DNA from 3 places in the Cruoricaptor ignavus genome. Region 2 is predicted to be linked to each of the others. Evidence: riboswitches for the same ligand, from Rfam matches in the RefSeq annotation. Region 2 holds a riboswitch; each other region holds the start of a gene.
The links. A riboswitch is a leader RNA that binds a small molecule or an ion and turns the genes downstream of it on or off. The one in region 2 is predicted to bind S-adenosylmethionine.

Region 1 (3,277 bases), 360 kb from region 2:
GTCCTAAAAATCCGCCGCCGAAAATATTTTCGCCGCGCTTATCTTTCCGGTTTACCCACCAGGTGAAGTTCAGCAAAAGTTTTTGGAAAACGGCTTCCAGGAAGAAATAATCCGGCTTTTCGGAAAGCTTCGCATCAATTTTGAAAACGCGGAAGGTTGCCCAGGCGTGAACTGGCGGATTCACATCGCTCAGGTTCCATTCGTAGGCCGGCATTTGTCCGTTCGGCCGCATATACCATTCCTTCGTCAGCAGTCTCAGCTGTTCTTTGGCAAAATTGCCATCAATCAAGGCAAAAGGCACGCAGTGAAACGCCAAATCCCAAGTGGCATACCACGGATATTCCCATTTATCTGGCATCGAAATGATGTCCTTGTTGTGAAGGTGCTCCCAGTCCTTATTCCGCACGAAGCTTTCAAAATCCCGCTCAATTGAAAAATTTGGGTCGCCCTTCAGCCATTTGGAAACTTTGTAATGGTAAAACTGCTTGTTCCAGAGCAAGCCTGCGAAAGCCTGCCGCTGCACATTCCGCTCATCATCGCTTGCTATATCCTGCTGAATTTCCGCGTAAAATTCCTGGCACTCGTTTTTTCTCTTCTCGAAAATTTCATCGAAATCGTAGAAGGCATCCGGAAAAATATCGTGAGGACTGATCCTGAAATCGAAGATTTCAGAGCTCCCGGTCTTTATCACTTGCTCGATTGCAAAGCAAGCCTTCGTCCCGAATTTTTCAGGATTTACGGAATCATCACCGAAGAGAATGTGGTTATTAATGCCGTCTTTGTAGAAAAATCCTTCCTGCCTTGGTTCGCCGTATATCGCTTCTGGGTTGGTTTCGTTCTCGCAGAAAAGGCTCTCTGCACCACGGCTTCTCGAGTAGAAATTTCGCACCGCCATATCATTATGCTCAATTCCGATGATGCCCCGCTCTTTCTCGAAAAAATTCGGCTTGTAAGAATTGTAGCCCCACCTCCAATTGTTTCGGTACCAGATTGTTGGCAGTATTACCAGCGGTGCATCCCTTTCGCTGCGGTTGTGCACGGAAAGGCGGATGAAGATGTCTTCCGGGTCCACCTTGCAATATTCGATTTCCAGGTCGAAATATTCATCATTATCGAAGATTCCCGTGTCGATAATTTCAAATTCCGGGTCCTTTCTGCTGCGCGACAAATTCTCCTGAACCAGCTTCTCATAAGGGAAGGCACCGATGGGGTACTTGTAGAGCATCTTCATATATGAATGTGTGGGCGAACTGTCCAGATAGTAAAAAATTTCCTTCAAATCTTCGCCGTGGTTCCCCTGGTGGTTGCTCAGCCCGAAGAAGCGCTCCTTCAGCATCTCATCATTTTTATTCCAGAAGCTGAAGGCAAAGCACAGCCGCTGCTTGTTATCAGAAATCCCTGCGATGCCTTCCTCCGCCCATCGGTAGGTGTAGCTTTTCGCGGTATTATGCCCCGTGAAATCCCACGCATTTCCATCGGCGCTATAGTCTTCGCGCACATTTCCCCACTGTCTGTTGCTCACATAAGGCCCCCAGGTTTTCCACGCGTCATCCTGCAATCTTTGCCGTTCTGCAATCATATTTTGGCTCAATTATTTTACGAAGATAAAGTTTTTTCAAAATTTTTATGCAAATGAATTTTATACCGAAAAAAACTATATTTGCAGCTCACAACATTGAAGTTATCAGGAAAGGCTGAGGGAATAGACCCTGCGAAGCCTTAGCAACCCTCAGGATTGAGAAGGTGCTAAATTCTACCTAAAAATTTTAGGAAAGATAACCGAGAACGCAGTTTTCCTCTGGGCTTTTTCCGGCGAATTTCAATGATTAAATGTTTGTTTGAAATGAACCGTAAAGCCGAACTCTACCGCTCTCTTGGTGAAAGAATCCTGCTTCTGGACGGTGCTATGGGAACGATGATCCAGCGCTATAAGCTGGATGAAGACGATTACCGCTCCGCACGCTTCCAAGATTGGGAAAAGCCTTTGAAGGGCAATAATGATCTGCTCTCTCTTACCCGGCCGGAAATTATCGCGGCAATCCACAGAGAATATTTGGAAGCAGGCGCGGACATCATCGAGACCAACACATTCAGCGCCACCACCATAGCAATGGCAGATTATGGGATGGAAGATTTCGTTCAGGAAATGAATTTCCAATCTGCAAAAATCGCCCGCGAAGTTTGCGAAGAATTCAACGATAAAAATCCTGCGAAGCCCCGGTTCGTGGCAGGCTCCATAGGCCCTACGAACAAGACGGCGAGCCTTAGCCCTGATGTGAACGACCCCGGCTTCCGCGCCATTACCTTCGATGAGCTTCGCGAAGCCTACAAGCAGCAAGCCAAGGCTTTGATGGAGGGCGGCGCCGATATTCTTCTGGTGGAAACCATTTTTGATACGCTGAATGCCAAGGCTGCACTTTTCGCCATAGATGAAATCCAGGAAGAAAGCGGTGCGAAAATTCCTGTAATGGTTTCCGGTACCATCACAGATTCTTCCGGCAGAACGCTTAGCGGACAAACCGCTGAAGCCTTCCTTATTTCCGTTTCGCACCACGATTTGCTTAGCGTCGGTTTCAATTGTGCACTGGGCGCAAAGCAGCTCACGCCTTATCTGGAAACCCTCGCCAATCAGTCGGGTTATTACATTTCCGCCTATCCAAATGCTGGCCTGCCCAATGCTTTCGGCGGCTACGATGAATCGCCGGAGGCTATGGCAATGCAGGTGAAGGACTATGCGGAGCGCGGCATCGTGAATATTGTGGGCGGATGCTGCGGTACTACGCCTGCTCACATCGCTGCGATTGCCGATGTAGTGAAAGATTTTGAACCGAGAAAAATTCCGCAAACAATTTTGAGCTAGTCCAAAAATGGCAGAATATAATTACAGAACAGATTTCCGCCCGATGAAGCTTTCCGGGCTGGAACCACTCATCATCACGCCAGAATCCAACTTCATCAATGTAGGGGAAAGAACAAATGTGGCAGGCTCTAAAAAATTCCTGCGGCTCATTAAGGAAGAAAATTTTGCAGAAGCGTTGGAAATCGCGCGGCATCAGGTAGAAAACGGTGCCCAGATCCTGGATGTGAATTTTGACGACGGAATGCTGGACGGCCAATACTGTATGGTAAAATTCCTGAACCTGGTAGCCGCGGAGCCGGACATTGCGAGAATCCCGATAATGATAGATTCTTCAAAATGGGAAATCATCGAAGCCGGGCTGAAAGTGGTCCAGGGAAAAGCGGTGGTAAATTCCATCTCGCTGAAAGGCGGCGAAGC
Region 2 (3,277 bases):
TGAAAAATGCTGTACCGTAGGTCATTTTATAATGTGATTAATGAAAGGAAATTATGCAAAATAAGTTGTGAATCTGCATAATATTAATTTAACAAAAATAACATTAAATTCTGCAAAATCAAAAATCCCAGAGATATGGAACCTCACAACCATACGACAATTCCGGATTCAAGCCGAGGATTGGGCCGTATTTTGTCATACTCATACCGCAGCATTCCTTGGTATTTACTTCTCGGGACCACGCAGGAATAGGTGCCTTTATTCTGCAGCAGCTTCAGCAGGTTTACGCGTCATTTTTCAATTCGTTTCGTTTTCTTCTATCAATAAATTCGCCGGGCAAGCTTCCTCTACCAAATTCCTGCTCCAGAAACCACGCAAATTCCGTAGCCTTTTCTGTCGCTATCTCGCGAAACTGCAGCTGCAGCTTTTCCTCTGTACTTTTCGAGTTATAGTTTCTCAGCTTTTCTTCCAGCTGGCTGAATCTTGGCGGCACCCTGTCTTTCGGCCTGGAATGGATGTTGAAATCCGGGAATTTCCCGTTCACCACGATCCAAGTCGCCATAAAGTTGAAAATTTCCAACGCCGTTCTTCCGTCCACATCTTCTTCCGGCTTGTAGTGCGGCAGCTGGCTTTTCGCATATACACGCATCAGCTGCTCCCGGTTTCTCATATAATCGTAGCGGTTCTGGCTGTTGAACTTGTCTAGAATTCCCAGCATTTTCACGAATTCCATCCTTGCCAAATCCCGATGCCTCATCAGGTCTGTGCTGTAGCGGTAGCAATCTTCCAGCAGTTGCTCCGCAATTTTGTATTGCTGCTCGGCGTTCCAGTCCTCACCTTTGTTGATTTTGCTTAAAACCAAGCCTTGGTATGGCGAAAAAATCTTGACTTCCACAGCAAAGGGCGTGGAAAAATTCACATTGCCGATGATTGTTTGGCCCTGCAATTCTATGGTTAAAAGGTTTCTGTTCATTTGTTTAAATTTGTCCAAATTCTCCCGATTCTTTCAGTTGCACAATTCTGTTGCCCACAAGTTTCACCTTGTATTTCAGTGAAAGCCCTGTTGTCTTCACGGCTTCTCCACCGTCTATCCCTCTTTCCAGCACGGTTTCCCGAAGTGCGGAAAGGTATCTTCCTCTTGCTGCTACCCAGCCTGGTTTCCCTACTTCTTGGTTGATTTTTCCGATGAGTTCCTCGTTGGTCAGGGGGCGTAGTTTCGCCCGGTATTCTTCGTAAGTCATTTTTAAAAAAATTAAGTTGATTGAGAGATTAAAAAATTAAGAGATTTATGCTCATTAAGCTGCCGGAGTTTCCAGTTCGGCAAACATTTCTGCGTTTTGGATTTTCTTTTGCTCATAAAAACTGGTTTTGGTTGAAACTCATTTTTATCAGCAGGAACAGCGTATGCATCTTATATTTTGGCGATAGCCCTCATACTAAACCACCGTGGATTTTGGTCTCTCGGTTGGTGTCCGCAATTTGCGGCGCTCCTGATGATTTCTTTTGCAAACTTACGGCAGAACCTTCCCTGATTTTAATTTTGCAACATTGCAAAACTCCTACAGCTCAGTTTCGCTCTATACCTTTGTGATAGAAATTTAATCGAAAAAATTAAACCCCCTGTCAATCTGAGCAAATCTAAAACAATGTCAAACTCCACAATTCTCGGTGCAATTGCAGGCGATATTATCGGCTCGGTTTATGAACGCCGCAATCATAAAAGCAAGGAATTCCCGCTGTTTGATGAACGCGCAAAATTCACCGATGATAGCGTGATGACGCTGGCTGTAGCCGATGCCCTGATGCACGGAAAAGATATAGCCGAAACGCTGAAAGCCTACGGCAGAAAATATCCTGATGCTGGCTACGGCGGTAGATTTTCGCGCTGGATTTCTTCGGATGAAAAGACACCCTACCACAGCTTTGGCAACGGCTCTGCGATGCGTGTTTCTCCGGTGAGCTTTATAGTAAAATCTGTGGCAGAATGCCTGGAGCTTTCGAGGAAAACGGCGGAAGTTTCGCACAATCATCCCGAAGGAATTAAAGGTGCACAGGCTGTAAGTTTAGCCGGGTTTCTGGCAAAGAACGGCGCCACAAAAAACGAGATACAGGAAGAAATCGGCGAGCGTTTCGGCTACGATCTGAATTTCACCTGCGATGAAATCCGCCCGAAATATGGCTTTGATGTAAGCTGCCAGGGCTCCGTTCCGCAGGCTTTAGTGGCTTTTCTGGATGGCAGCAGCTATGAGGATACGCTGCGCAACGCCATCTCCATCGGTGGAGATTCCGATACCATAGCCTGCATTTCCGGCGGAATTGCGGCGGCTTTTTACGGCGGCATCCCTGGCGATATACGGAAATATGCACTGGGCAAACTGCCGCCCGAGCTTCAGGACATCGTGCTGGAATTTGAGGAGAGATTTTAATTGAAACTTAACCTTAATATTAACCTAAAAATTGAAACAAAATGGAAGTACACCCACCAGCCATTAGCCCCGAAGTTTACCAGATTCTGCTGGAGCCGGAAATTGATGTTTTAGCAGAACTCCGTTTAAAACTGGAGGAAATTCACAATGCTAGTGTTTATGCCGATATTTATGATTTGGATGAGGACAGCATCTACATCCATTTTTCCAAGAACCAGAAATTTGAAAACATCCTGGAAAACATCGTGCTGAACAGGGAAACTTTAACCTGGGATTTTATTTGATTAAAACTTGAAAATTGTAAATAAATTTGTAAATTAACAGAAAAAAAATTATGAATCTAGATGCATACGCTGTAGAAAGAATCAGCAAAATTATCGACTGCCAGGGCTACTGTAAATTAGGTAAAGAAGTAGAACCTGGCAGTAAACGATCTCTCAGAATTTGAATGAAAATCCACCTCATAAAAACGCCGGAGCTTCCGCAGGAATTGCTGGAGAGCGTGCACGAGCTGCTCTGCGCAGAGAAAGGCCCGATGGAATTCGTAATCTCCAAGCCAAAATGGACGGAGGATGACTTTCGGAAAGCCTGCCAGACGCCGTTTTCAGACTTGGTAACCTTTGATATCGATTCAGAATATTACCGCCAGGAATATTTCCCTGAACTTGGCTATCCGCTCAGTTGGCGGGAACTGTTCTCCCTCTGCGATCGCTCCCGCGAAATCCTGAAAATTCCGGATGATGATTTCGTAATCCTGCTTACCAACCGCCGAAATTCGATGAACTTCTTCAGCATGTTCGATACTGGCGGAAAGCGCAACGCCTTCGTGCAGTGCAGCGACTGGGAATTTT
Region 3 (3,277 bases), 130 kb from region 2:
TAAGAGTAGCAGTTTTTTCTGCAATCATTATTTCTTGCAAAACTACGCAGCAGAGCGCGGCTATTTCGGAAGAGGTGATACAGCCTGCCGTCATTACCCAGCCAGTAAAGCACGATACGGACGACCCCGCCATTTGGATTAATAAAAAAGACCCGTCCAAAAGCCTGATTGTAGGCACAGATAAGGATAAGGACGGTGCGCTCTTCGTTTTCGATCTGGAGGGGAGGATTATTCCTGAGCTTACCGTTTCCGGACTACAGCGGCCAAATAATGTAGACATCGCCTACGGCTTGAAAATCAATGGTAGACCGACAGACATCGCGGTAACTACCGAGCGGCTCACACACAAACTGCGCATTTTCTCTCTTCCGGATATGAAGGCGGTGGACGGCGGCGGTATACCTGTTTTCGAAGGCGAGGCTGGCGAAGGCTTCCGCGATCTTATGGGCATCGCATTATACACCGCCCCCGACGGGAAAATTTACGCCATTGTAGGGAGGAAGACGGGTCCTGCTGAGGGATACCTTTGGCAATACCTCCTGGAGGATGATGGCAGAGGCGTAGTAAAAGCCGATTTGGTTCGGAAATTTGGAAAATACAGCGGCAAAAAGGAGATAGAGTCCATCGCGGTAGATAATGAAAACGGCTTCATCTATTACTCCGACGAGCAGGTGGGCGTTAGAAAATACCACGCCGATCCTGCTAAAGGCAACGAGGAACTGAACCTGTTTGCTCAGACTGGTTTCGCATCCGATCACGAAGGAATATCGATCTACAAGACCGGGCCCAAAACTGGCTACATCCTGGTCTCCGATCAGGGAGCCAATAAATTCCATATCTTCCGCAGGGAGGGCAACAGGCAGGAACTGCTGAAAGTAGTAAAAGTGGCAGCGCAGGAGAGCGACGGCTCCGATATGGTTAGCATTCCGCTGAATGATAAATTCCGCCACGGTATGTTTGTGGTGATGAGTACCGACCGCACCTTCCACTACTATCGCTGGGAAGACATCGCGGGGAAAGATTTGAAAATCAACAAATAAAAAGAGGCTGCAGTAATGCAGCTTTTTTTTTGCAAAATGCTTAAGCGCTCTTTGCGGAATAGCTGCTCAGCGCAGTGGCACGCCTGTACTCCTCCGGGCCGCGCAGGCACTGGGCATACAGTCGGTACCAGCTTGCGTTTGCCCTCGCGCCGTAAGATTTCAAGTCGAAATTTCCTTCGGAAAGGAAATATTTCACATAATCAAAATTCGGGCGGTGCCTCCGCAGCGCGCGCTTCCTCAGCGGACAGAAATTTTGTGTAAATAATGCCTCCGCGCCAGCACTTCGAAATACATTAAAATAGTTGAAATGTTTCTCCGCTGCCTGAATGAGTTTCTCGTCCGAAAGTGAGCCAGCTCCGTGATTTTTTGCCTCAAATTTTGTCTCAAAAGCAGCACCTCGGAAGATGTTCAGAAACTCGCCGACAAAAGTATTCCCGCTCTGCCGGAATTCCACCCAGACCAGCTCATCATTAATCTCAAAACTTAATTGGAAACTTTGCGGAGCAATCTTAGAATCTAAATCTTGCGTGCCGGAAATTGCCGCCGCTGCCGTGATAAAATCATTCATTGAAAAAAAATTTTATCAGGAAAAACGCAAGGCAAACTTCTTATATTTTGGCAAAGCCCTCATACTGTACCACCGTGGATTCTGGTCTCTCGGTTGGTGTCCGCCATTGCGGATCTCCTGATGATTATTTGGCAAATTTATAAAACTTTTTTAATCTACGAAAATTTTCTCTCAACTTTCTAAAAACTGTCTGTAAATTTCCTCACCGCTGCGGATGGAATTAATAGCCCAGCGGATTTTTAGAGGGAGCTGCATTTCAGGGCGGAGTTTATGGTCAATACCGTTCTGGATCAGTTTCTGTTTAAGATCGTAGCAGCAGATTGCCGCAGCCACCGAGACATTGAAACTTTGGGTAAAACCATACATCGGTATGGCGAGCGTTTCGTCGCAAAGTTCAATGAATTCCCCTGAAACACCCTGCCACTCGGTGCCGAATATCAGGGCAGCCGGCTGGGCGATTTTAAATTCTGGCAGCGGGACGGCATCGTCCTCCGGTGATACCGCGATGAGTCTGTACCCGCGCCTTTTAATTTTTTCCAGTGAAGTGATGCTGTGCGGGAGCCGCTCGATTTCCACCCAGGTATCGGCGCCTTTGGTCACCTCCAGATTCGGCTTGAAGATATTTTTTTTCTCCATCGCCACCACTTTGTGGAAACCGCAGGCTTCGGCGCTACGCACAATCGCCGCGGCATTCCGGAACTGGTAAACATCCTCCAGCACGGGCAAAACAAAATCTGAGCTTTCTGATGCGAAAAACTCTATTTTGGCAAGCCGCTCGGCGGTAAGGAACTGTTTTAAATATTCATAAATTTCCTGCTGGGATTTCATTCTGCAAAAATATTTCAGTATTTTTAAAAAATGAAAAGAAAAGTTCTGCTGATCTACACAGGCGGCACCATCGGGATGGAGAAAGACTACGAAACGGGGAGCCTCCGCCCGTTTGATTTCGGGAAAATTTTCCAAAAACTTCCCGAGCTGGGTTTAATAGAAAGTGAAATTGCCGTCCATTCTTTCAAAAATCCGGTGGATTCCAGCGATATGGGGCCTGCGGAATGGAAGGAAATTGCAGAAATAATTCAAAAACATTATCAGGAAACGGATGGCTTCGTGATTCTCCACGGCACGGATACTATGGCATACACTGCTTCCGCGCTGAGTTTTATGCTGAAAAATCTTCGCAAACCGGTAATTTTAACGGGCTCGCAATTGCCGATTGGTGATTTAAGAACAGATGCGAAAGAAAATCTGCTGACGAGCATTTACTACGCATCTCTTTACGATAACGAAGACGCTGTAATTCAGGAAGTTGCACTTTATTTTGAATACAAGTTGTTGCGTGGTAACCGCTCGCTGAAATATTCTGCCGAATATTTTGATGCCTACCAAAGCCCGAACTGGCCGGCGCTCGGGCAGAGCGGCGTACACCTGAATGTTGTGAAAGAGGCGCTGTACCGAGGGCAGCAGAGGAAGGCGTTTTCGGTAGATGCGCATCTTGCCGAAGGGGTGGTATTCTGGCGCATTTTTCCAGGGATGGACTTGGAAATTTTACTTTCGCTGCCTCAGCTTCGCGTGTTGATACTGCAAGTTTACGGCTCCGGAACGGTACCGAATGACGGAAAAACCGCGGAGACTTTGCGAAAACTTCGGATGAAAAATATTGATGTGGTGG

Region 1: another riboswitch for S-adenosylmethionine. It lies ahead of IMZ16_RS05035 (homocysteine S-methyltransferase family protein); the one in region 2 lies ahead of IMZ16_RS03245 (hypothetical protein).
Region 3: another riboswitch for S-adenosylmethionine. It lies ahead of IMZ16_RS03855 (hypothetical protein); the one in region 2 lies ahead of IMZ16_RS03245 (hypothetical protein).

The regions. Positions count from the first base shown of each region.
Region 1 covers NZ_CP063145.1:1,055,256-1,058,532, reverse strand. Annotated here, with positions in the region: gene IMZ16_RS05040 (MGH1-like glycoside hydrolase domain-containing protein) at 1-1,579, opposite strand, end outside; SAM riboswitch class I at 1,679-1,782, shown strand; gene IMZ16_RS05035 (homocysteine S-methyltransferase family protein) at 1,844-2,860, shown strand; gene metH (methionine synthase) at 2,868-3,277, shown strand, end outside.
Region 2 covers NZ_CP063145.1:697,190-700,466, forward strand. Annotated here, with positions in the region: gene hutH (histidine ammonia-lyase) at 1-25, opposite strand, end outside; gene IMZ16_RS03240 (hypothetical protein) at 284-973, opposite strand; gene IMZ16_RS03245 (hypothetical protein) at 978-1,241, opposite strand; SAM-I-IV-variant riboswitch at 1,405-1,502, opposite strand; gene IMZ16_RS03250 (ADP-ribosylglycohydrolase family protein) at 1,647-2,426, shown strand; gene IMZ16_RS03255 (hypothetical protein) at 2,468-2,710, shown strand; gene IMZ16_RS03260 (hypothetical protein) at 2,875-3,277, shown strand, end outside.
Region 3 covers NZ_CP063145.1:826,121-829,397, reverse strand. Annotated here, with positions in the region: gene IMZ16_RS03860 (phytase) at 1-1,040, shown strand, start outside; gene IMZ16_RS03855 (hypothetical protein) at 1,081-1,608, opposite strand; SAM-I-IV-variant riboswitch at 1,642-1,737, opposite strand; gene IMZ16_RS03850 (TrmH family RNA methyltransferase) at 1,780-2,436, opposite strand; gene IMZ16_RS03845 (asparaginase) at 2,467-3,277, shown strand, end outside.